3 regions of the Halomonas sp. MS1 genome follow, and region 3 is predicted to be linked to each of the others. Evidence: predicted binding sites of a transcription regulator. Region 3 holds the regulator's gene; each other region holds the start of a gene.
The links. Region 3 encodes FNR, which switches genes on or off when oxygen is low (the NO sensors DNR and NnrR bind a similar motif). Its sites were predicted from a motif close to TTGATNTANATCAA; they were not measured.

Region 1 (6,840 bases), 800 kb from region 3:
GCACCAGCCGCCCGGCGCTCAGCTTCCTCGCGCTCATAGACAGGCCCGACAAACTTGGTCGGTTTGGCAAAAGCCGGATCTTTAGGGTCTACCACCACTTGCGTCAGCAGCGTCGCGACGGGCCGGTCATGCTCCAGTGCATTCTCCAGTTCCTGTTCGATCATATAGCCGATCATACCTTCGGTTTCCGCGCCCAGAACATCCAGCGGGTAGGCTTCATCCGGCTTGTAGGACGCGCCCTGCAACGCCAGCAACCCCACTTGCGGCCCATTGCCATGGGTAATCACCAGGTCGTGTCCGGCTCGAACGATATCCGCCAGCGACAGTGCCGCCGTTTTCACATTGTTGCGCTGAACCACCGCAGTCAGCGGCTCGCTGCGTTTCAGAAGAGCGTTACCGCCCAAAGCTGCGACCACCAACATGTCAGTCTCCCAGGGTCGCCACGAGGACGGCTTTGATGGTATGCATCCGGTTCTCGGCCTGATCAAAAACAATGGAGGCCGGACTTTCAAATACTTCGTCAGTCACCTCCATGGCATCAATGCCATGAGCCTCCTGAATCTCTTTGCCAACCACTGTTTCGGTGTTGTGGAAAGCTGGCAAACAGTGCATGAATCGCACCCGGGGATTGCCGGTTTTCGCCATCAGGGCCGCATTGACTTGGTAAGGCATCAGCAGCTTGATGCGTTCGGCCCACTTTTCTTGTGGTTCACCCATCGAGACCCAGACATCGGTATAAACAAAGTCGACACCGGCAACGGCGGCGTCAATATCATCGGTGATGGTGATGCGAGCTCCGGTTTCCGCCGCCAGCGCCTTTGCCTCGTCTTGCACCGCCTGTTTCGGCCAACAGGCCTGAGGCGCGCACAGCCGCACGTCCATACCCATTTTGGCGCCGCCGATCAGCAGGCTATCGCCCATGTTGTTGGCGGCATCGCCGATAAACACAAAGGCTACCTCGCGCAACGGTTTTTCCACCTGCTCCTGCATGGTTAGTAAATCTGCCAAAATCTGGGTCGGATGGAACTCGTTGGTCAGACCGTTGTAGATCGGCACACCAGCATACTGGGCCAGCTCCTCCACAACCGACTGCCCGAAACCTCGATACTCAATGGCATCGTAGACCCGTCCAAGCACCCGCGCGGTGTCTTTCACCGATTCTTTGTGGCCTATGTGGGTGCCTGTGGGCCCCAAATAAGTCACTCGCGCACCCTGGTCATAGGCGGCCACCTCGAACCCGACTCGGGTTCGCGTGGAATTCTTCTCGAAGATCAGCGCGATGTCCTTGCCCTGCAGCCTTGGCACCTCCGTGCCGGCGTACTTGGCGGTTTTAAGATCAGCGGACAACTTCAGCAGGAAACTGATTTCGCGCGGCGTAAAATCCCGCAGCGTCAGAAAATGTCGGTTCTTGAGATTAAACGCCATGGACCTTCTCCTTAGCTGTCAAACAGCATCCCTGATGGTTGGGCAACTCATGCAGCGCCCTCCGCCTCGGCCCCGGCCCAGCTCGGCGCCGGGTATGGCCAGCACTTCTATGCCCGCTGCTTCAAGCGCAGCATTGGTATCGTCGTTGCGGTCATAACCCACCACCACCCCGGGGCTCAGTGCCAGTACGTTATTACCGTCGTTCCACTGTTCGCGCTCGCGCTCTTCCGGGCTGTCCCCCCCCGTGGGCACAACCTCCAGCGCCGGGAACCCGAGAATCTCGGCCACCACCTCAAACAGATGGCGGCGATCCTGCTTGAAGGACAATGTTTTGCCACCCTCGCCGGGCCTCAGGTCATAGCAGACCACGGCATCCGCCACCTCCTTGAAGGCCGTCACTACGTTGCCACCACAGAAGGTGAATACCGTATCCAGGTGCATGGCTGAGCGGGATTTGGGCAGTTGGCAGGCAATCACCCGATCGACCATGCCGCCATCGAACAGAGCCTTTGACAGCTGACCAATGGCCTGGGGCGAAGATCGCTCACCCATGCCCACCAGCACCGTGCGATTACCTAGTGGCATGATATCCCCGCCTTCCAGGGTGGCTAGGCCATGGTCTTGCAACGGATCCCCCCAATGCACCGTCACCTTGCCGGCAAATTTCGGGTGAAATTTATAAATAGCGGTCATCAGCAGGGTTTCTGGCTGGCGGGCAGCCCAGTGCATCGGGTTCAGTGTTACCCCGCCATAAACCCAGGCACTGTTATCCCGGGTAAACAGGAAATTCGGCAGCGGAGGCAATACAAATCCGAATGGTCCGAGATGGTTACCAAACAGCCCGGCCGAATCAAAAGGCAGATCCGTTACCTCAAGACCTCCGATCAGAAACTTCGCCAACTCACCACCGGGCAGCTCGTCCATCCAGGCCCGCAGATCCGACACCATGCCAACGCCGATATGATTCCAGTTAATCCGATGATCCAGAATCCAGCCCCGTCCTTCAGGGATCTCCAGCGTTTGTGCCAGTAGCTCATTGACATCCAGTACCTCAGTCCCCCTGCTGCGCATCAGATTGGCAAACACATCGTGATCTTTTTGCGCCTGCTTAACCCAGAACACATCATCAAACAGCAGGGCGTCGCAGTTTGACGGCGTTAGCCGCCGATGGGCCAGCCCGGGCCGACAGACAATCACCTGGCGCAGAGTTCCGGTTTCAGAGTGCACTCCAAGAGTTTGTTCAGACATGACAAAATTCCTTTTAACCAGTGTTCAAAACAGTGTTTAAAATAGTGTTTAAAACAGTGTCCCGATGCTGATAATCACGCTGATAAACACGGTCAGAATAAGCAGCAAAGGCCAGATAAAGGCGAGCCAGCGATCGTAGGACACCCGCCCGATGGCAAGTCCGCCAACCACCACCGCAAAGGTGGGGTTGATCAGATTGACCAGCCCGTTGGCAGCCTGGAAAGCCGTCACTACCAGATCGCGCCCCACATTGGCGAAATCCGCCAGCGGTGCCAGAATCGGCATGGATAGGACGGCGAGCCCGGAGGAAGACGGCACGAAGAAACTCATGCCGACCTCAATCCAGAACATGAGGTTGATAAACGCCAGCTCCGGCAGACCACCCAGCGAGGTTTCTGCGCTGTGCAGAATGGTATCGGCAATCATACCCTGCTCCATGATCACCACGATGCCACGGGCGAGGCCCACCACCAGTGCAACTCCGAGTAAATCCCGGGCGCCATCGACGAAACTACCGGTCAATTTCTTTTCGCCCAGCCGGGCAATGAGGCCAATCACAATGGCAGCACCAAAGAACAGAGCTCCCATACGCGCCATCCACCAGCCCTGGGAGGAGACGCCCCAAATCATGATGACAAAAGTCAGTCCGAAGATAATCAGCGCAATGATCTGAGTCCGGGTCAGGCTTGCACTATGACTCTCTTCATCGTGCTCTTGCAGAAACAGTTGACGGTGGGCGTCCCACTGCTTGGCCACCACCGAGCGTGAGGAGTCGGCTTTGACACGGTGGGCATAGCGCATGACATAACCGATGCAGATCAGCAGGCCACCAATCAGCAGGATAAAACGCAGCACGATACCATCGGTAAACGGTATGCCTGCGGCGTTAGCCGCGATAACAGTGGCAAAGGGATTGATGGTGGAGCCCAGTACGCCGATCCCGGCACCGAGCAGAATAATGGCAACACCAGTAACAGTGTCGTATCCAGCTACCAGCATCACCGGTATCAGGATGGCGTAGAAGGCGAGTGTTTCCTCCGCCATACCATAAGTCGTTCCGCCCAGGGCGAACAGGGTCATCAAGATAGGGATTACCCAGATTTCGTGGCCTTGCAAATGTCTCATGGCACTGCGGATGCCGGTATCGATGGCGCCGGTTGCGTTCATCACCCCGAGAAAGCCCCCCAGGAACAAAACGAACAGCGCCACATCAATGGCATTGGCCACGTAACTGTCCGGATCGTAGAACCCGGCGGTCGGGGCCAGCATAACCTCGACCGCGCCCTGGGGGTTGGGGTCAACGGTTTGATAAGTGCCGGGCACGGCCACTTCGCGCCCGACCTCCTCATTCATGACACGATCATATTGTCCGGCCGGAATAATCCAGGTCAAAGCAGCGACGACAATGATCAGGCCGAAAAGGATGGTATAGGCGGTCGGGAACCGCGAGGCGAGATCACTTTCCGATACAGGCGTTGACTTATCATCCTTAGCCATAGTGCGTCTCCTGTCGTCAACTTCACACCCAAAGCCTTTCTGAGCTTCTAAACAACTCGGCAGTCAGCGGCATTGCCCAGCTCAAACCTGCTTGGACAAGATAGTTCACCGACCGCACTTGTACGAGGAGTTTCAAGCAGCGCAGCACCGTTAGTTGATCGAGATCAATATCGGCGTATCAGTTGCCCCATCATTTCAATAAACGTCTTCAAGGTATCGTCCTTGGGACTTTAGCGTTGCAACGTCAATAGCTAACGGCCTGAGAATATCTTCCAGAGCCTGCTTAACCCCAGCAGCCATCCCTCTGCCACCACAAACCAGAATCTGAGCGCCAGCATCGACCATGCGACGCACCGCTATCTGATCCTGCCTAAGCTTATCCTGAACGTAAACTCGCTGATCAGACTGAGAGAATGCCGTACTGAGCCCGGTCAAACGGCGGTCGTTGAGATAATTACCCAGTTCGGGTTGATAGAGAAAATCCGATTCTGCATTGCGCCCACCCCAATATAGATACATCGGGTTGCGGGCGGTATTACGGCGAATAAACCCCGCCAGCGGGCCAATCCCAGCCCCCGCCCCAATCAAGATAGTCGCATGACTCCCCATCGCTGGCCGAAATTCGGGATTATGACGAATAAAGCCATTGATAGAGTCCCCCGGTTTAAGCCCATGAAGATAACCAGAACACAAGCCGCCGGGCTGTTTGCGGACACATATCTCCAGTAGCCCGTCTGAATCAGAAGATGCCAGAGAATAGAACCGAGCTGTCTGCCCATTAGGAGGTATAACGCCCAGCAGATCGCCAGCTTCAAATAGCGGTAGCGAGCTTTTTCGCGAGAGAAACGTCGACCATCGGCCCTGCTTCGCGCCTGTCGCTTTGAAACGCATGATACTGGTCGGCGCCTGAACAGCCAGCCCATAATCCGCGCGCTCTAGCAATTCCAGCGTTACCGTCGCTGGTGGCAATGGCTCATAGGTAAGCGTAAATGGAACGCCCATCTGCTCACTGATTCTGTCGCCCCATTCACTGAATTGCGCAGCATTGCATCGATCAATCCGTTCGAGGGAATATAAGCGTGCCAGCCCTTTTTTATCCAGCGCGACATCCACATCCACAGCAAACTGACAAAATTTCGGGAACTGGCGGTCGCCAAAACCCAACACTGCGTATTTCAGCGCTTTCTTATCCTCGAAATCATTAAGCTTGGTCATAAACCGCTGTGCTGTCCCAGGTGCATCGCCGTCACCATAGGTCGACGTCAGCACAAACAGCATGGATGCCTGTGGATAGTGATCAGCCAATGCGTTCATCTCGCTGCAATACACCTGAAAACCTGCTTTTTTCAGGCTCGCCTGAAGCTCACGGGCAAAGCCCCAGGTGGTGTTACCTTCAGAGCCAACGAGAATAATGATATCCGCCTGAGCGACATCGGCGTTATCCGGCATCAGCCCTGATGACCGCCGCCGTTGCCACCAGATGCTCACCCCAGTCAATGAAAGCACCGGTACGGTAAGCGCCGACGCACCCAGTATTAGGCCCAACCACCACAGCCCCTCACCGGTATGCAGACTGACCATCCATTGTTGGAACACGCTACCCTTAGAGCGCGGCTGATACTTCAGCAGCTCGCCACTCGCCTGATCGACAAACCCAGCTCCCTCTCGGGTCGTTAGGGAATAGACATCCTGGATGTCACCCTGATAAGGAAACACCAATTCGCGCAGATCACTGAGATCAACATTCTTGAGGGCATTCAGGCTTGCCACCGGTGCTGGCTGCCCGCCCGAGACCTCAGCCGGAAAGATGGGCTCGGCCTCAATAGGTTCGGGCAATAGACCAAAACGCTGTGCTGACATATAGCTGCCAGTCAATGCCGACAACAGCAACCCAAGAACGACAAATCGCGCCAGTTCAGTGTGAATACGTGTGCCACCGGAACCGGTTAATGGCTTTAACAGTCCCTTCCAGCCACCGCTACGCCGAACCAGTAGCAAAACTCCCGATATACACAGCAGTACCATCACCGCGGCCATGATTCCAGCCAGCATTCGCCCGGCGTTATCAAGCAGAAGCGAACGATGCAGATCCTTCATCCAGATAAAAAACACCGAAGGTTCAAAGGGCGCAATGCCCTCTCCGGTCAACGGGCTAACTAGGTCTGCTCCAGGCTGGCCATCGCGGTAGTAATAGACGATCACCTCACCAGATGCGCCGCGCACGATCTGCTCGGTTCCCGGGTAATGGGTCACCACCCGCCCTGCCAGTTCAGCCACGCTCACTTCACCAGCAGCAGGAATCATTACTGCAGCGCGATCCATCGCAGGTGCTAGTGCCAGAATTGCTCCCGAAATGGTCAGCACCGTAAGAATCAATGCGACAAGCAGACCAGGGAGTCCATGCAGCCGTCGTAACATAGCGCTATCTCCTGCTCACACCTGTCAAAGGTCATATTGAAACGATTGAATATAACCACGCCCTGCCTGCGGTTGTCCGGCGCTTTCGCTGGTTAGCGGCACGGCGATGTCGTCACGATGATCGCGCATATCTTCAACGGCAGTATCAATCCGTATCTCGTAGCCACTGTCGATCAATGCATCATCTAGATCTAGGTTGATTTTCAGAGTGCGCCCACTGGCTAAACTCGCACCGGTTAGACCATCATATTC
Region 2 (6,840 bases), 1.5 Mb from region 3:
TATTGGCGCGGGCCTTGGCGGCGCCGCTGCAGGCGCGCTACTGCAGAAAGCGGGTTACCCCACCAAGGTGTACGAACAGGCACCCGCGTTTGCGCGCCTTGGGGCAGGCATTCACCTTGGCCCCAACGTGATGAAAGTAATGCGCCGCATTGGCATTGAAGAGAAGCTCAATACCATGGGCTCACACCCCGATTACTGGTTCAGCCGCAATGGCATGACCGGCGAGTACCAGTCTCGTATCCCGCTAGGCGAGTTTGCTCGCGAAAACTATGGCGCAGCCTATATCACCGTACACCGTGGCGATCTGCACGAATTAATGGTCAGCACGCTCGACCAGGACAATCTTTATTTCGATAAGCGCCTGGTCGATGTCGACGACAGCGGCGACAAGGTCGTCATGACCTTCGCTGACGGTACGACAGAAGAGGCCGACCTGGTGATCGGCGCCGATGGGGTCAATTCGCGACTGCGCGAGAAGCTGCTGGGTCCGGAGGCGCCAATCTATAGCGGCTGGGTTGCTCACCGAGCCATTATCTCTGCCGAAAAACTCAAGGCATACGACCTGGATTTCGAAGCCTGCGTGAAGTGGTGGTCGGAAGACCGCCACATGATGGTCTACTTCGTGACCGGCGACGAGAAGGAGTATTACTACGTGACTGGCGTGCCTGAACCCGATTGGAACCACGGCACTTCCTTCGTCGACAGCTCCCGGGAAGAGATGCGCAAAGCATTCGAGGGTTACCATCCCACCGTACAAGCACTGATTGACTGCACTGAAACCGTTACCAAATGGCCCTTGCTGGAGCGCAACCCGCTGCCACTGTGGCATGAAAATCGACTGGTGTTGCTGGGCGATGCCTGCCATCCGATGAAGCCTCATATGGCCCAGGGCGCGGCCATGGCCATTGAGGACGCCGCCATGCTGGTACGCTGCCTGGAAGAAGTGGGCGCCGAAAACTACCAACAGGCTTTCGAACTTTACCGCACCAACCGTTTTGAACGCGCTTCGCGGGTTCAGCAGGTTTCCCACGACAATACTTGGTTACGGGAAGACGAAGACCCAGCATGGGTATTCGCCTATGACCCCTTTGAAGTACCGCTGAAGCAACCCACCAGTCAAGGGAGCCCGGCATGAGCAGCACCTATCTCTATGGCGCCAACGTACACGCCAATGGCATTCGTCAGCACTACCTGCGCTTTGGTGACAGCGCCGAGACAGCGCGCCAGCCGCTGGTGCTAATACCCGGCATCACCAGCCCGGCGATCACCTGGGGCTTTGTGGCCGAGCGCCTGGGCCAGCACTTCGACACTTATGTACTGGATGTCCGTGGGCGTGGCTTGTCGTCCACCGGGCCTGAACTTGCTTATGACACCGACACCTGTGCCAACGATGTGATCGCCTTTATCGATGCGCTCGGCTTAAGCAACGTCATTCTGGCGGGCCACTCCATGGGGGCGCGCTTTGCTCTGCGCGCCATGAATCGCGGCGCCAAGGGCATCGACAAACTGGTACTTATCGACCCACCGGTTTCAGGGCCAGGGCGCCGTGAGTACCCCAGCAAGCTGCCCTGGTATGTAGACTCGATTCGCGACTGCACCCGGGGCGCAGACATCGAAACCATGCGCCACTACTGCCCCACCTGGAGCGACGAGCAGCTGCGGTTACGCGCCGAGTGGTTACACACTTGCTTTGAGCCCGCCATTGTTCAGGCGTTTGAAGAGTTCCACAGCGTCGATATCCACCAGGACTTCCCAGCTATAAAAGTGCCCACGCTGCTGATGTGTGCAGGCAAGGGCGGGGTTATCCAGGATGAAGACCGCACCGAAATACGCGCCCTGCTACCGACGATTCGCGTTTCTACCGCGCAACAAGCGGGTCACATGATTCCCTGGGATGACTTCGACGGTTTTTTTGCCGCCTTTGAAGACTTCCTGGGCACACAACTCTAACCAAGGCCAATAATCATGACTCAGAGCACCAAGACCTACCGTATCGGCCAGATCGTCCCCAGCTCCAATATCACCATGGAGACGGAGATACCTGCCATGCTCGCTGCACGCCAGTTGATTCGTCCAGAACGCTTCACTTTTCACTCCAGCCGCATGCGCATGAAAACCGTTAGTAAGGACGAGCTGGCCGCGATGGATGCGGAGTCTGACCGCTGTGCCTTGGAACTCTCCGATGCAGCAGTGGATGTGATGGGGTATGCCTGCCTGGTTGCCATTATGGCGATGGGGCCCGGCTACCACCGAGCGTCGCAAAAGCGTTTGCGCAGCCGCACCGAAGAGAATGGCTGCGACACGCCGGTGGTCACCAGCGCCGGTGCGCTGGTTGATGCCCTGGGTGTGATGAAAGCCAAACGTGTGGTGGTAGTGGCGCCTTACATGAAGCCGCTGACCGAAATGGTGGTCGACTACATCCGTCAGGAAGGCATTGAGGTGCTCGACTACCGGGCGCTTGAGATCCCCAATAACCTGGATGTCGCTCGCCACGATCCCGCCAATCTCCCCGAAATCGTCGCCAGCCTCGATTTAAGTAACGTGGATGCGATCGTCTTGTCGGCCTGTGTACAAATGCCATCGCTACCGGCCGTTGCCAAGGTTGAAGCCCTGACCGGTAAGCCGGTGGTGACCGCAGCTATCGCGACTACCTACGCCATGCTCAAGGCGCTTGACCTGGAGCCCATCGTACCGGGCGCGGGTGCTCTCTTGTCGGGGGCTTACTAACGAGATCAGGTGCTGATTAACGATTTAGAGTGCTGGTTAAGGAGACAACCATGTCGCAGCACAATACTGATAATACGGCCTCGGACAACTACAAGGGCGTGTGGGATGGACGCATTGGCTTTGGTAAAAGGCCCGCGCTACTGGTGGTTGATTTTATGCAAGGTTACACCACCCCTGGCTCGCCGCTATTTGCCCAGGGCGTGGTGGATGCGGTGGCTAATATGCCACCGCTGCTCAATACCGCGCGGCGTACGGGCACCCCCGTTATCCACACCAACATCCTTTATCACGCCCCGGATCAAATCGATGGCGGCATTTGGGTCAAGAAGGCGCCGGTAATGCGAGCGATGGTGGCAGGTAATCCCTACGCTGACTTCTGCCCCGAGGTGACGCCTAACGACGATGAACTGGTAATGACCAAGCAGTATGCCAGCGCGTTCTTTGGTACTTCGCTTGCTTCCACGCTGGTCGCCATGGGCGTCGATACGCTGATCATTACCGGCTGTTCCACCAGCGGCTGCATTCGCGCCACCGCCGTTGACGGCGTACAGCACGGCTTTCGGGTGATGGTGGTACGTGATTGCGTGGGCGATCGCCACCCCGCGCCCCATGAAGCCAACCTGTTTGATATCGATAGCAAATATGGGGATGTAATTAGACTGGATGAAACACTGGGTTACTTAATGAAGCGTTAGGAGTGCCCGAAAACGCAAGTGAAGCGGGCACCTCTGTTGTGTCATCCGTCTGCGTTCATTTTTTCCAGTAGGTGCATTAAAGCAACCCGCTCTGCCGGGTTGAGATTTTTCATGGTCTGATCGCTGATCTGCTTGGCACTGGGCACCATGCCCTCGACTAATGTCTCCCCAGGCTCGGTGATCACTACCATGACTTTGCGTTGATCATTGGGGTCGGTGGTGAGCGAGATCCACTCACGTGCTTTAAGGCGTTTAATGACGCCACGGATGGTGGCTGGATCAATCGCCGTGGCGTTAACGATGTCGGTTAACGAGCTGGGGCCTCGCTCCATCACCGTACACAGCGTGACAAACTGAATGGCCGTAAGCTGTTTATCACTGCTGTAGCGCTGAAAAATAGCCGTATGCCGCTGGTAGGCTTTACGCAGTAGATGGCCTACTTGCTCAGAAAAATCATACCCCTGCTCTGAAGGCGTGGGGTGCTCGCCGGAAGACGAGTGTTTGAGCGCACTATCCGTTGTCATTCCATCTCCTTAATCTATTAGCGACGACGTGTATCGAGTATGGCACTGGTTAACAAAATGATGCATCAACGTATTAAATACGGCTTGCGTTGGATCAATTCACCATGCTTTTATGGCGTACACGCTACAATTTTACCTTAGTTATTGCTCGTTGATCACCTCAAATTCATCTGCACTGATTACTTAAAACGCTAGCGTGGGAGGCAAGCATGGCCGATAAATCAGACTATACAAGAGAGTCACTGCTGTATGGATCTGATGTTCTGGTGATCTATCGCGACCCGGTTACACCCCCTAAGCCCGCGCCCGGACAGCCAGGTACACACTCAAACTTCACTCCCCATGAGCCTGAGATATTTATTGCCGTGCTGAGCGATAGCCACATCGTGGCTTTCAACGGCCACGTAGACTTGGGCACCGGTATACGCACGGCGCTCGCTCAAATTGTTGCGGAAGAGCTTAGCGTCGCGTTCGACAGCGTTACCGTGGTGCTGGGCAACTCTGTTGAAGCCCCCAACCAAGGCCCCACCATTGCTAGTGCGTCGATTCAAATCACTGCCGAACCTCTACGCCGCGCGGCGGCTCAAGCGCGGGAGTACCTATTGACACTGGCAGCAAAGCACTTTGACACTGAGCGCTCACTACTTAGCTGCCAAAACGGCGCTATTATGCCCAGTGATGATAACCACTCATCCGTGAGCTTTGGAGAGTTGCTGCGGGGGACCCGTCATGCATTAAAGCTTGCCGATGAGGTGCCGCTTAAGCCGGTCAGCCACTATACCCTGGTCGGCCAATCGACCTCCCGCGTGGATATACCCGCCAAGGCCACCGGGCAATTGACCTTTATCCACGACCTGCGCCTGCCCGATATGCTGCATGGGCGAGTGATTCGCCCGCCTTATGTAGGCCATGATAACGGCGACTTTATTGGCAACAGTTTAATCGCGGTTGATGAAAGCTCTGTGGCACATTTGCCAGGCGTGGTAAGCGTCGTGGTGGTCGGTGACTTTGTTGGTGTGGTGGCCGAACGTGAAGAACAGGCTGCTGCCGCAGCCAAACAGCTAAAGATCCAGTGGCGACCCACCGAAGGCTTGCCTCAGTTGGACAACATAGAGCAAGCACTGCTCGACTTACCCAGCAAGCAGCGCATACTCCTCGATGAGGGTGATCTCGACAACGCGCTGGCCTCCGCACAGCATTCGCTCAATCGTCACTATGTGTGGCCTTTCCAGCTGCACGGCTCCATTGGCCCTTCGTGCTCCGTCGCCGATGCCAATGAAGATGGCCTGCACGTATGGTCGGGCACCCAAAATCCACACAGCCTGCGCGCCGATCTCGCCCGCCTTACCGGTTTAGACGAAGGCGTTATCACCATTACCCGCATGGAAACCTCGGGCTGCTATGGCCGCAATTGCGCCGACGATGTTGGCGCGGATGCTGTACTACTCTCTCAGGCGGTTGGCCGCCCCGTCCGTGTGCAACTCACCCGTGAGCAGGAGCACACCTGGGAGCCTAAAGGAGCTGCTCAGTATATGGCGATCCAGGGCGGTTTAAATGCAGATGGCAGCCCGGCAGGCTATCGCTTTAATACGCGCTACCCCTCTAACAGTGCGCCCACCCTGGCACTACTGCTAACCGGTGCTGCCTCGCCTATTGATATCCCCTTTGAGATGGGAGATAGAACGTCGGTGCCACCCTACCGCTACCCTCATCGCCAAATAGTCTGCGACGACGTCCCGACTCTGGTGCGCGCCTCCTGGCTACGTGGCGTCTCAGCATTGCCCAGCACCTTCGCCCACGAAAGCTATATTGATGAGCTTGCCTATTTAGCAAATGAAGATCCAGTCACCTACCGGTTGCGCTATTTAGCCGATAATCGCGCTTGCGAACTTGTCGAAGCGTTAGCCGAACGTGCGAACTGGAAGCCCTGCGTCGCTAACATCAACCCAAGAAGCGAGGGTGAGTGGCGCTACGGCCGAGGCTTCGCTTACGCCCAGTACGTGCATAGCAAATTCCCCGGCTTTGGCGCCGCGCTCGCCGCCTGGGTAATTGAGCTTAAAGTCAATGTGAAGAGTGGACGGATTGTCGTCGAGAATTTATATGTAGGTCAGGATGCGGGCTTAATGGTGAACCCCGCAGGCGTTCGCCATCAGGTGCATGGCAATGTGATCCAAATGCTCAGCCGCACGTTAAAGGAGCGGGTGACCTTTGAGGATGGTTTACCGACCAGCAAAGAGTGGGGCGGCTACCCTATTCTGCGTTTCTCGGAGCTCCCCCCCATCAACGTCATGCTGCTTGATCGTCCAGAACTGCCGCCACTCGGCGTAGGCGAGTCCGCCTCACTGCCCGGCGCTCCTGCGATTGCCAACGCGCTTTTTGATGCCACGGGGGTGCGCTTTACCCATCCTCCTTTTACCCCTGACACCATTCGCGACTCACTGAAGGCCTCTCTTCAACTCCCCATGGAGGCGGCTAGTTAATGCAACACCTTGATCTACAGGTTATCGAACGCGCATTGAAATGGGCCAACCAGGGGCTGACTATTTGGTTGTGTACGGTGCTAAAAACCTTTGGCTCGGCACCCCGGGAGCCGGGTGCCATGCTAGTAGCATGTTCGACAGGCGACTATCTGGGGTCACTGTCGGGCGGCTGTGTCGAAGAGGACTTTATCACCAGGCTTCAAACGGGAGAGTTCAACGAACCGGTTCAGTCGGTGCGCTATGGCGGTGACGCTGGTTCAGCGAATATTCGTTTACCCTGCGGTGGTAGCCTTGAAGTGCTGGTTGAACGGCTAGCCCCCAACACCGAAAACCTCACTCACCTAGAAGTGGTGCATGCCACGCTACTGGGTCGCCAACCGCTAACCCGCTGTATCAAATTGGATGGCAGCGGCA
Region 3 (6,840 bases):
GCGCTACGTCTCACTCGCTGGCGTACCCCGCCCGCCCCTCAGATTGCCCTATCAACACCGGTGACGGCATGACGATTTTATACTTACTGATACCCCTTTCACTCACTCTTCTGGGCCTCGCGGTGTGGGCGTTTTTCTGGGCCGTGAAACACGACCAGTTTGACGATTTGGAAGGCCCAGCCCACCGCATTCTATTCGATGATGATGAGAATGACCTGACTCCCGAGCAGCGTGCAGCGCGTAAAAAAAGCGGCTCTTCTTCTCAAGATAACCAAGAGCCACCTGCATGAATCCGACGGGACTTGATTTACCACCCCTGCTAGCCGCGTTTGTATTTGGCTTAATGGGCGGCGCCCACTGTATCGGCATGTGTGGCGGCATTATGAGCGCGCTGACCTTTGCCGTACCGCCTAGCATGCGACACCCTGCCCGCATGGGTGGGCTGCTGATTAGCTATAACGCCGGACGCATTCTCAGCTATATGGTGGCGGGTGCCATTGTTGCTGCACTTGGCACACTTATCTCACTTTCTCCGTCTGCACGTGTTGCACTGCAGGCTTTCGCCGCATTGATGCTCATCTTAATGGCGCTCTATATCGCCAACTGGTGGAAAGGACTGCTGAAAGTAGAAGCGGTGGGAAGGCACCTTTGGCGTTATATAGAGCCAGTGGGAAGACGCCTGATGCCTGTCGTGCATCTTCCTCAAGCCTTCGCCCTAGGGACACTGTGGGGCTGGCTGCCCTGTGGTCTGGTTTACTCCATGCTAGCCTGGAGCTTAGCGATTGCAGACCCACTCGATGGCGCGCTTCTAATGGGTGCTTTTGGCCTGGGTACACTCCCTGCCCTGCTGGCAACAGGACTTGCAGCACAGCAGTTAAGCCATTTAATTCGCCACCCTGCCACTCGCAGCGTCGCCGCACTGTCGATTATCAGTTTCGCCCTTTGGCAACTATGGACGCTTATCTCCCTAACAGCGCATTAGCCAGACCCTCCGATAGCTTGATATAGCTCAACGCATTCCAAGTGACACCGACGTAGCATGCCGAGAGAACACTGAGCGACGGCGCTCAGTCACTCCTTTTGTTTACTTCTCACTTCGGAGCGCTCGCCATGCCTGTTCATGCCACTGCTGCCTTCTCACCTACCAACAAGGAAATGTCTGGGGCTAATGCCTGGGATGAAGCGCTACTGCGTCGCTATGACAAAAGTGGCCCACGTTACACATCCTACCCAACAGCTCTCGCGTTTCATGATCAGTTCAGCGCCGATGACTTTACTCAGGCGCTAGCGCGCAGTAACGAGAGCCACCGTCCGCTATCACTGTATGTGCATGTGCCCTTTTGTCGAAAAATTTGCTTCTACTGTGCTTGCAATAAAATCGCAACGAAGAATACCGCCCTTGCAGAACCTTACCTTTCTCGGCTAGATCGGGAAATGGTGCTCACTGCCCGCCATTTAGACACTTCACGCCCGGTGCAACAGTTACACTGGGGCGGTGGTACGCCCACATTTCTAACCTTGGCACAGATGGGGGACCTGATTGACCGCCTAGATGCCCGTTTTGGTTTATCTAGCTCAGCCGATCGCGATTACGCTATTGAAATAGATCCTCGTGAAGCAGACGTATTTACGTTACGCCATCTACAGTCGCTCGGCTTTAATCGGCTAAGCCTTGGCGTACAGGATTTAAACCTGCAGGTACAAAAAGCTATCAACCGCGTACAACCCCGGGTGCTCACCGAAACGTTGATGGAAGAAGCACACCGTCTTGGTTTTCGCTCACTCAATCTTGATTTGATTTATGGGCTGCCATTTCAAACCGAAAAAAGCTTTGCCGAGACGCTAAGCCAAGTCATCGAGCTCAACCCGGCACGGCTGTCCGTCTTTAATTATGCGCACATGCCCACCCGCTTTGCGCCACAGCGACGCATTAACGAAACGGATCTTCCCAGCGCCGATGAAAAGCTGGCTATTTTGCACACCACCATAGAAATGCTGACTAACGCAGGCTATGTGCATATTGGCATGGATCACTTTGCACGACCTGACGATAGCCTAGCGATTGCACAGCGCAACGGTACCTTACAACGCAATTTTCAGGGCTACTCTAGCCATGCACAGTGCGATTTAGTTGGCTTAGGCGTATCCGCTATATCACGGGTTGACGACGTTTACGCACAAAACCCGACCCAGCTTGGCCAATATGAAGCAGCCTTAGATCAAGGTAAGCTGGCAACCGTCAAAGGATTAAGGTTAAATAAGGACGACCTAATACGAAGAGACGTGATTGAACGGCTAATGTGCGACATGCACATTGATCTAGCGGCAGTTGGAAAGCGTTGGCACATCGATGCTAGTGATTATTTTTCCACCGCAATTGAGCAATTGAAGACAGCTGAGCAAGACGGCTTAATCACTCGCCATCAGCAAGTTATTAGCGCCACCCCCACTGGACGGCTGCTGATTCGCCATTTGGCAATGGCCTTTGATGCTCGCCTAGCTGACCAGCCTACTAAACGCTACTCTAAGATTGTATAAGCTTCTTGAGACGTCTTGCCTCTGGGCCTATGATGGCTAACGAGAAAGGGAGAATGATATGCCACAACCCGCCAGCCAACGACGCTCACTGCTGCAAGAGGCGCGCTGTCAGACCTGTAGCCTAAGCTCGCTGTGCCTGCCGCTTGCCTTAGAGCTTGAGGATATGGGCCAGTTTGATGCCATCATTCGCCGCCGCGCACCGCTCAAAAAAGGCGAGCCCCTGTTTCGCCAGGGCGATCACTTCACCAGTGTGTATGCCGTCCGCTCAGGCAGCCTGAAACAGGTGACCAGCGAAGGGAACGGCAATGATCAGCTGACAAATTTCTACCTTCCCAGCGAACTAGTGGGATTGGACGGAATTGATGAAGAGCACTACCCCGGTAGCGTCATTGCACTGGAAACCACAACGGTATGTGAAATTCCATTTGATCGCTTGGACCTGCTTTCCGAAGAACTGCCCGAACTACGTGGCCAGCTTTATCGGAGCATGAGCAAAGAATTGCGGGATGACCGGCGCATGATGCGCTTGCTATCGCGTAAGACGGCCGATCAACGACTAGCCAGCTTTTTAGTCACCCTTTCAGACCGTTTTCGTCGACGTGGATACTCGCCTTATAGCTTCAGACTCTCCATGTCCCGCGCCGACATCGGCAATTACTTAGGCTTGGCGGTAGAGACGGTCAGCCGTATTCTTAGCCGCTTTCAACAGCAAGAGGTGGTGGCTGTTTCAGGGCGCGAGGTTAATATTTTAGATATGCGGCGCCTCATCACGCTAGCTGAAGAGGAAGAACAGTCGGCTAGTCCACGCTAAGCGCCTGAATACGCCCTTCCATCAACGCCGCTTGTTTGGCTTCAAGGCCAGCAAAGTCAAATAAACCGCGGTCTGCTAGCTGGGAAGGCGCTACATTGGTCACCGCTTTAAACATGCTTTCTAGACGTCCTGGATGTTTTTTATCCCACTCAGCCAACATATCTTTGACAACTTGACGCTGGAGATTGGGCTGAGAGCCACATAAGTTGCAGGGAATAATAGGGAATTCCATTAGCCGAGAAAACTCTGCAATATCAGCCTCTTTGCAGTAGGCAAGGGGGCGAATGACAATATTCTTGCCATCGTCAGATAACAGCTTGGGAGGCATTGCTTTCAAAGTGCCACCAAAGAACATGTTAAGAAATAACGTTTCTAAAATATCTTCACGATGATGCCCTAGGGCAATCTTCGTTGCCCCAATTTCCTCGGCAAACCCATAGAGCGAGCCACGTCTTAGTCGTGAGCAGAGCGCGCAGGTCGTTTTTCCTTCTGGGGTTTTCTCTTTCACCACCGAGTAGGTGTCACGCTCTAGAATGTGGTATTCAACCCCCACTTTATCTAGGTACTGGGGCAACACATGCTCCGGAAAGCCTGGCTGTTTTTGATCCATATTGACGGCGACCAGAGAGAAGTTAACCGGCGCGTTGCGCTGCAGGTTAAGCAGTATCTCCAGCATCGTATAGCTATCTTTGCCGCCAGACAGGCACACCATCACCTTGTCACCTTCACCAATCATTTGATAATCAATGATGGCGTTGCCAACCTCTCGCCGTAAGCGCTTTTGTAGCTTATTAAATTCACGCTTTTGTTTAGCGGCGTGATGCTCGGATGGTGTCTGTGCGCTATTAACAGCAGGGCTGTTAACAGAAACAGAATCAGGCGCTGCGGGGTCAAAATAGTCAGGTTGTAGCATGGTGTAGGCACTGCCGATGGTAGAAGAAGCAGCGGGCATTCTAACAAGACTCACCACGTCCACCCAAGATAAACCCGTGGATTCATCCCATGAGGGTAGTAACGACTACCCCTGCTGGGCAATCTCGCGCTGCAAACGCAGATATAAAAGCGCGCTTGCGGTTGCATCCCCCAGCACTCCCATCCATTGAAGAGCGGGGATTTGCCAACGAGCGAGCGCTTCGGTTAGGCGGCCACTCGCCTCACACTGTGGATGTAAGCGACGCAGCTGACGATAGTGTAGCTTTCCAACGTCGACCTGGGCATTGGGCAAACCAAATCCCAACCCGGCTTTAAACAAAAGATTTAGGTGTTCCACCGAGCGCCCTAACTGCCAACCAATTAGCGGCCGATTACCAATGAATTCAGCTAGCGCCCCAAGATGCTCAGCGTTAGGCGCCAGCACCATGTCCGTCGCATACAGCTGATGATGTCGCCGCAGCGCGGGGGCGTTGCTGTTCTGCTCTTCTGCCAGGGTAGCCACCCAGGCTCGGCTGGTCTGCACTCTCCCTGGGCTTAAGACAACAGCAGCGACGCTGACCACCGGCGCTTGGCCAGGGCTAGCCTGGCAGGCAAGCGCCACCATTTCTTCCCCCATGTAGGGCTGAAACAGCCATGCGTAGGGAGAGTCTGCCCAGCGTCGGCGGTCGCTTTCGCGCTGCATTAATGTACGCAGCGAGCCACTGAGTAGTGACATATGCCGGTCTAACAAGCGCATTCCGCTCACGAATACTCCAAATGATAACGATGGGAGAGCCGCTGTTTAAAATCTTTTACGATATGCAGCGCCTCACGCAACAGATCACGCTCAAGGGACGAGAGCTCTTGCACCACCACACGGTTGCTACGCTGCTGAGTCGACGCTTCCGCTGTCTGTAGCTGCTGTTTTAAACGTAGTTCGGTAAACAGTGCCAGCGCCTCGCCCAGGTCATCCGCAAAACGGCGATCAAGACGACCATCTTCTGCTAAAGCGTCCAGGCGATCTAAGGTGGAAGTAGCATTAATGCGTCGCTCGAGGGCCATTGTGCGCACCCCATGAACAATGGGGAAAATACCGCCTTTTTTAATATCGATCCCATGCTGGGGCTTTTTTAAGGAGCCAAATAGCGTTAGCGGTGTTGAGAAACGCAGTGCAGCGCGAGCAAAGTAGGACAGCAATAGCTCATCCCGTGAGCAGCGTTCAAACAGCTCTGCTCGCACGCTGTCTAGCAATTGCGGATTACCAGCCACACCATGGGCATCCAGCAAAATCGCCAGCTTCATTAGGCTATCGCCATCTCTTGCACTCACCCACTTAGCAATGTTGTTTTTCCATTGCGACACAGTGCCAACCCATTCAGGATTAGACACCATGATATTACCTGGGCAGGGTGGGTAGCCGAGCTGAATCAGCGTTTGGGTAAGCGCATTCATGTCTTCGGCAAGCGAAGGCCATTGGCTGTCATCGGCTAAAATCAAACCATTATCTTGATCTGTTTTAAGAATTTGTTCGCCGCGCCCTTCGCTACCCATCACCATTAGGCAACTTTGGGAGTGATACTGCTCAGGAATAACAAATGACCACGCTTTATTGATAATTCGGCCATTCAACGCGGCCAGTAGGTCCATGGCAAAACGTAGTTTGACCCCTTGCGCCATAAGCGCATTCACCAATTCTGGCGTGCGTTGGCTGGCAGCCGCCAATGCTTCTAAGCTATTTGCCTGCTCCACCTGCAGACTAACGACATAGCTACGGCTCGAAAAATAGCTAAGGACATCCGTTAGTTCTACCACCCCTTTCAGGGTGCCCTGCTCCATCACCACCACCCGCGTTACTTTATGCCGCGTCATCAGCACGAGCGCTTCAAATAAGTACTGATGGGGGGTAACGGTCACCAACGAGAAATGGGCCACATCCTCAACGGGCGCTGTATGTTCATAGTTATTCAGCACGACACCATTGAGCAAATCGGTTTTAGTGACAATGCCAAACTCGCCCTGGGTTTTGACTAGCAAGCTATCTGCATGACTATCGTTGAGCTGACGCACCGCGCTGGCAATATCTGTCGATGCATCCATGATAAGAGGTTCACGCATACATTCGCTGACTTTAGCCAACATAAAGCCGGCCATGGTCACGCCGCCTTCGGCACGCTTTTCAGTCATTAACCGCGCTTTGTGAGATAGCGACTGTTTGAAGAAATTTTCGAAGTCAGGATGATGACGGCATAGTTTTATAAATAGCGCCTTCGGCATCACATAGCACAAGCATTCTTGCTCAGCCTGGAAGCGATAACGGCTTTTACCGTTCAGAATACTAATGGCACCAAACAGATCACCAGCCGTGTAGTGCCCAATCCGTGCACTGGACGCTGGCAGGGTAGGGTCCAGTTCAGCAACTTCGCCCTTGTGAATCAAAAATACTGATTCACCCGCTTGCCCCATCTCGATAATAATTTCATCACGATCAAAATAGGCGATGTCCATACCACGACGAACGTGGTCACGCCCTTCATCATCAATTAATGTGAAGGGCAATTGGGAAAGATCAACGTCAATCA

Region 1: the regulator FNR is predicted to act here: its motif matches at 4,325-4,338, upstream of NF683_RS20365 (YfcC family protein).
Region 2: the regulator FNR is predicted to act here: its motif matches at 4,031-4,044, upstream of NF683_RS09225 (xanthine dehydrogenase family protein molybdopterin-binding subunit).

Annotation. Positions count from the first base shown of each region.
Region 1 covers NZ_CP098926.1:4,392,550-4,399,389, forward strand. Annotated here, with positions in the region: gene arcC (carbamate kinase) at 1-422, opposite strand, end outside; gene NF683_RS20355 (ornithine carbamoyltransferase) at 424-1,425, opposite strand; gene NF683_RS20360 (arginine deiminase) at 1,444-2,673, opposite strand; gene NF683_RS20365 (YfcC family protein) at 2,722-4,170, opposite strand; gene NF683_RS20370 (PepSY domain-containing protein) at 4,366-6,588, opposite strand; gene NF683_RS20375 (DUF2271 domain-containing protein) at 6,613-6,840, opposite strand, start outside.
Region 2 covers NZ_CP098926.1:2,032,727-2,039,566, reverse strand. Annotated here, with positions in the region: gene NF683_RS09250 (FAD-dependent monooxygenase) at 1-1,135, shown strand, start outside; gene NF683_RS09245 (alpha/beta fold hydrolase) at 1,132-1,950, shown strand; gene NF683_RS09240 (maleate cis-trans isomerase family protein) at 1,966-2,727, shown strand; gene NF683_RS09235 (N-carbamoylsarcosine amidohydrolase) at 2,778-3,422, shown strand; gene NF683_RS09230 (MarR family winged helix-turn-helix transcriptional regulator) at 3,464-3,946, opposite strand; gene NF683_RS09225 (xanthine dehydrogenase family protein molybdopterin-binding subunit) at 4,156-6,426, shown strand; gene NF683_RS09220 (XdhC family protein) at 6,426-6,840, shown strand, end outside.
Region 3 covers NZ_CP098926.1:551,728-558,567, forward strand. Annotated here, with positions in the region: gene NF683_RS02700 (heavy metal translocating P-type ATPase) at 1-72, shown strand, start outside; gene ccoS (cbb3-type cytochrome oxidase assembly protein CcoS) at 69-290, shown strand; gene NF683_RS02710 (sulfite exporter TauE/SafE family protein) at 287-982, shown strand; gene hemN (oxygen-independent coproporphyrinogen III oxidase) at 1,111-2,538, shown strand; gene fnr (fumarate/nitrate reduction transcriptional regulator Fnr) at 2,597-3,349, shown strand; gene ttcA (tRNA 2-thiocytidine(32) synthetase TtcA) at 3,336-4,301, opposite strand; gene NF683_RS02730 (3'-5' exonuclease family protein) at 4,368-5,018, opposite strand; gene NF683_RS02735 (putative nucleotidyltransferase substrate binding domain-containing protein) at 5,024-6,840, opposite strand, start outside.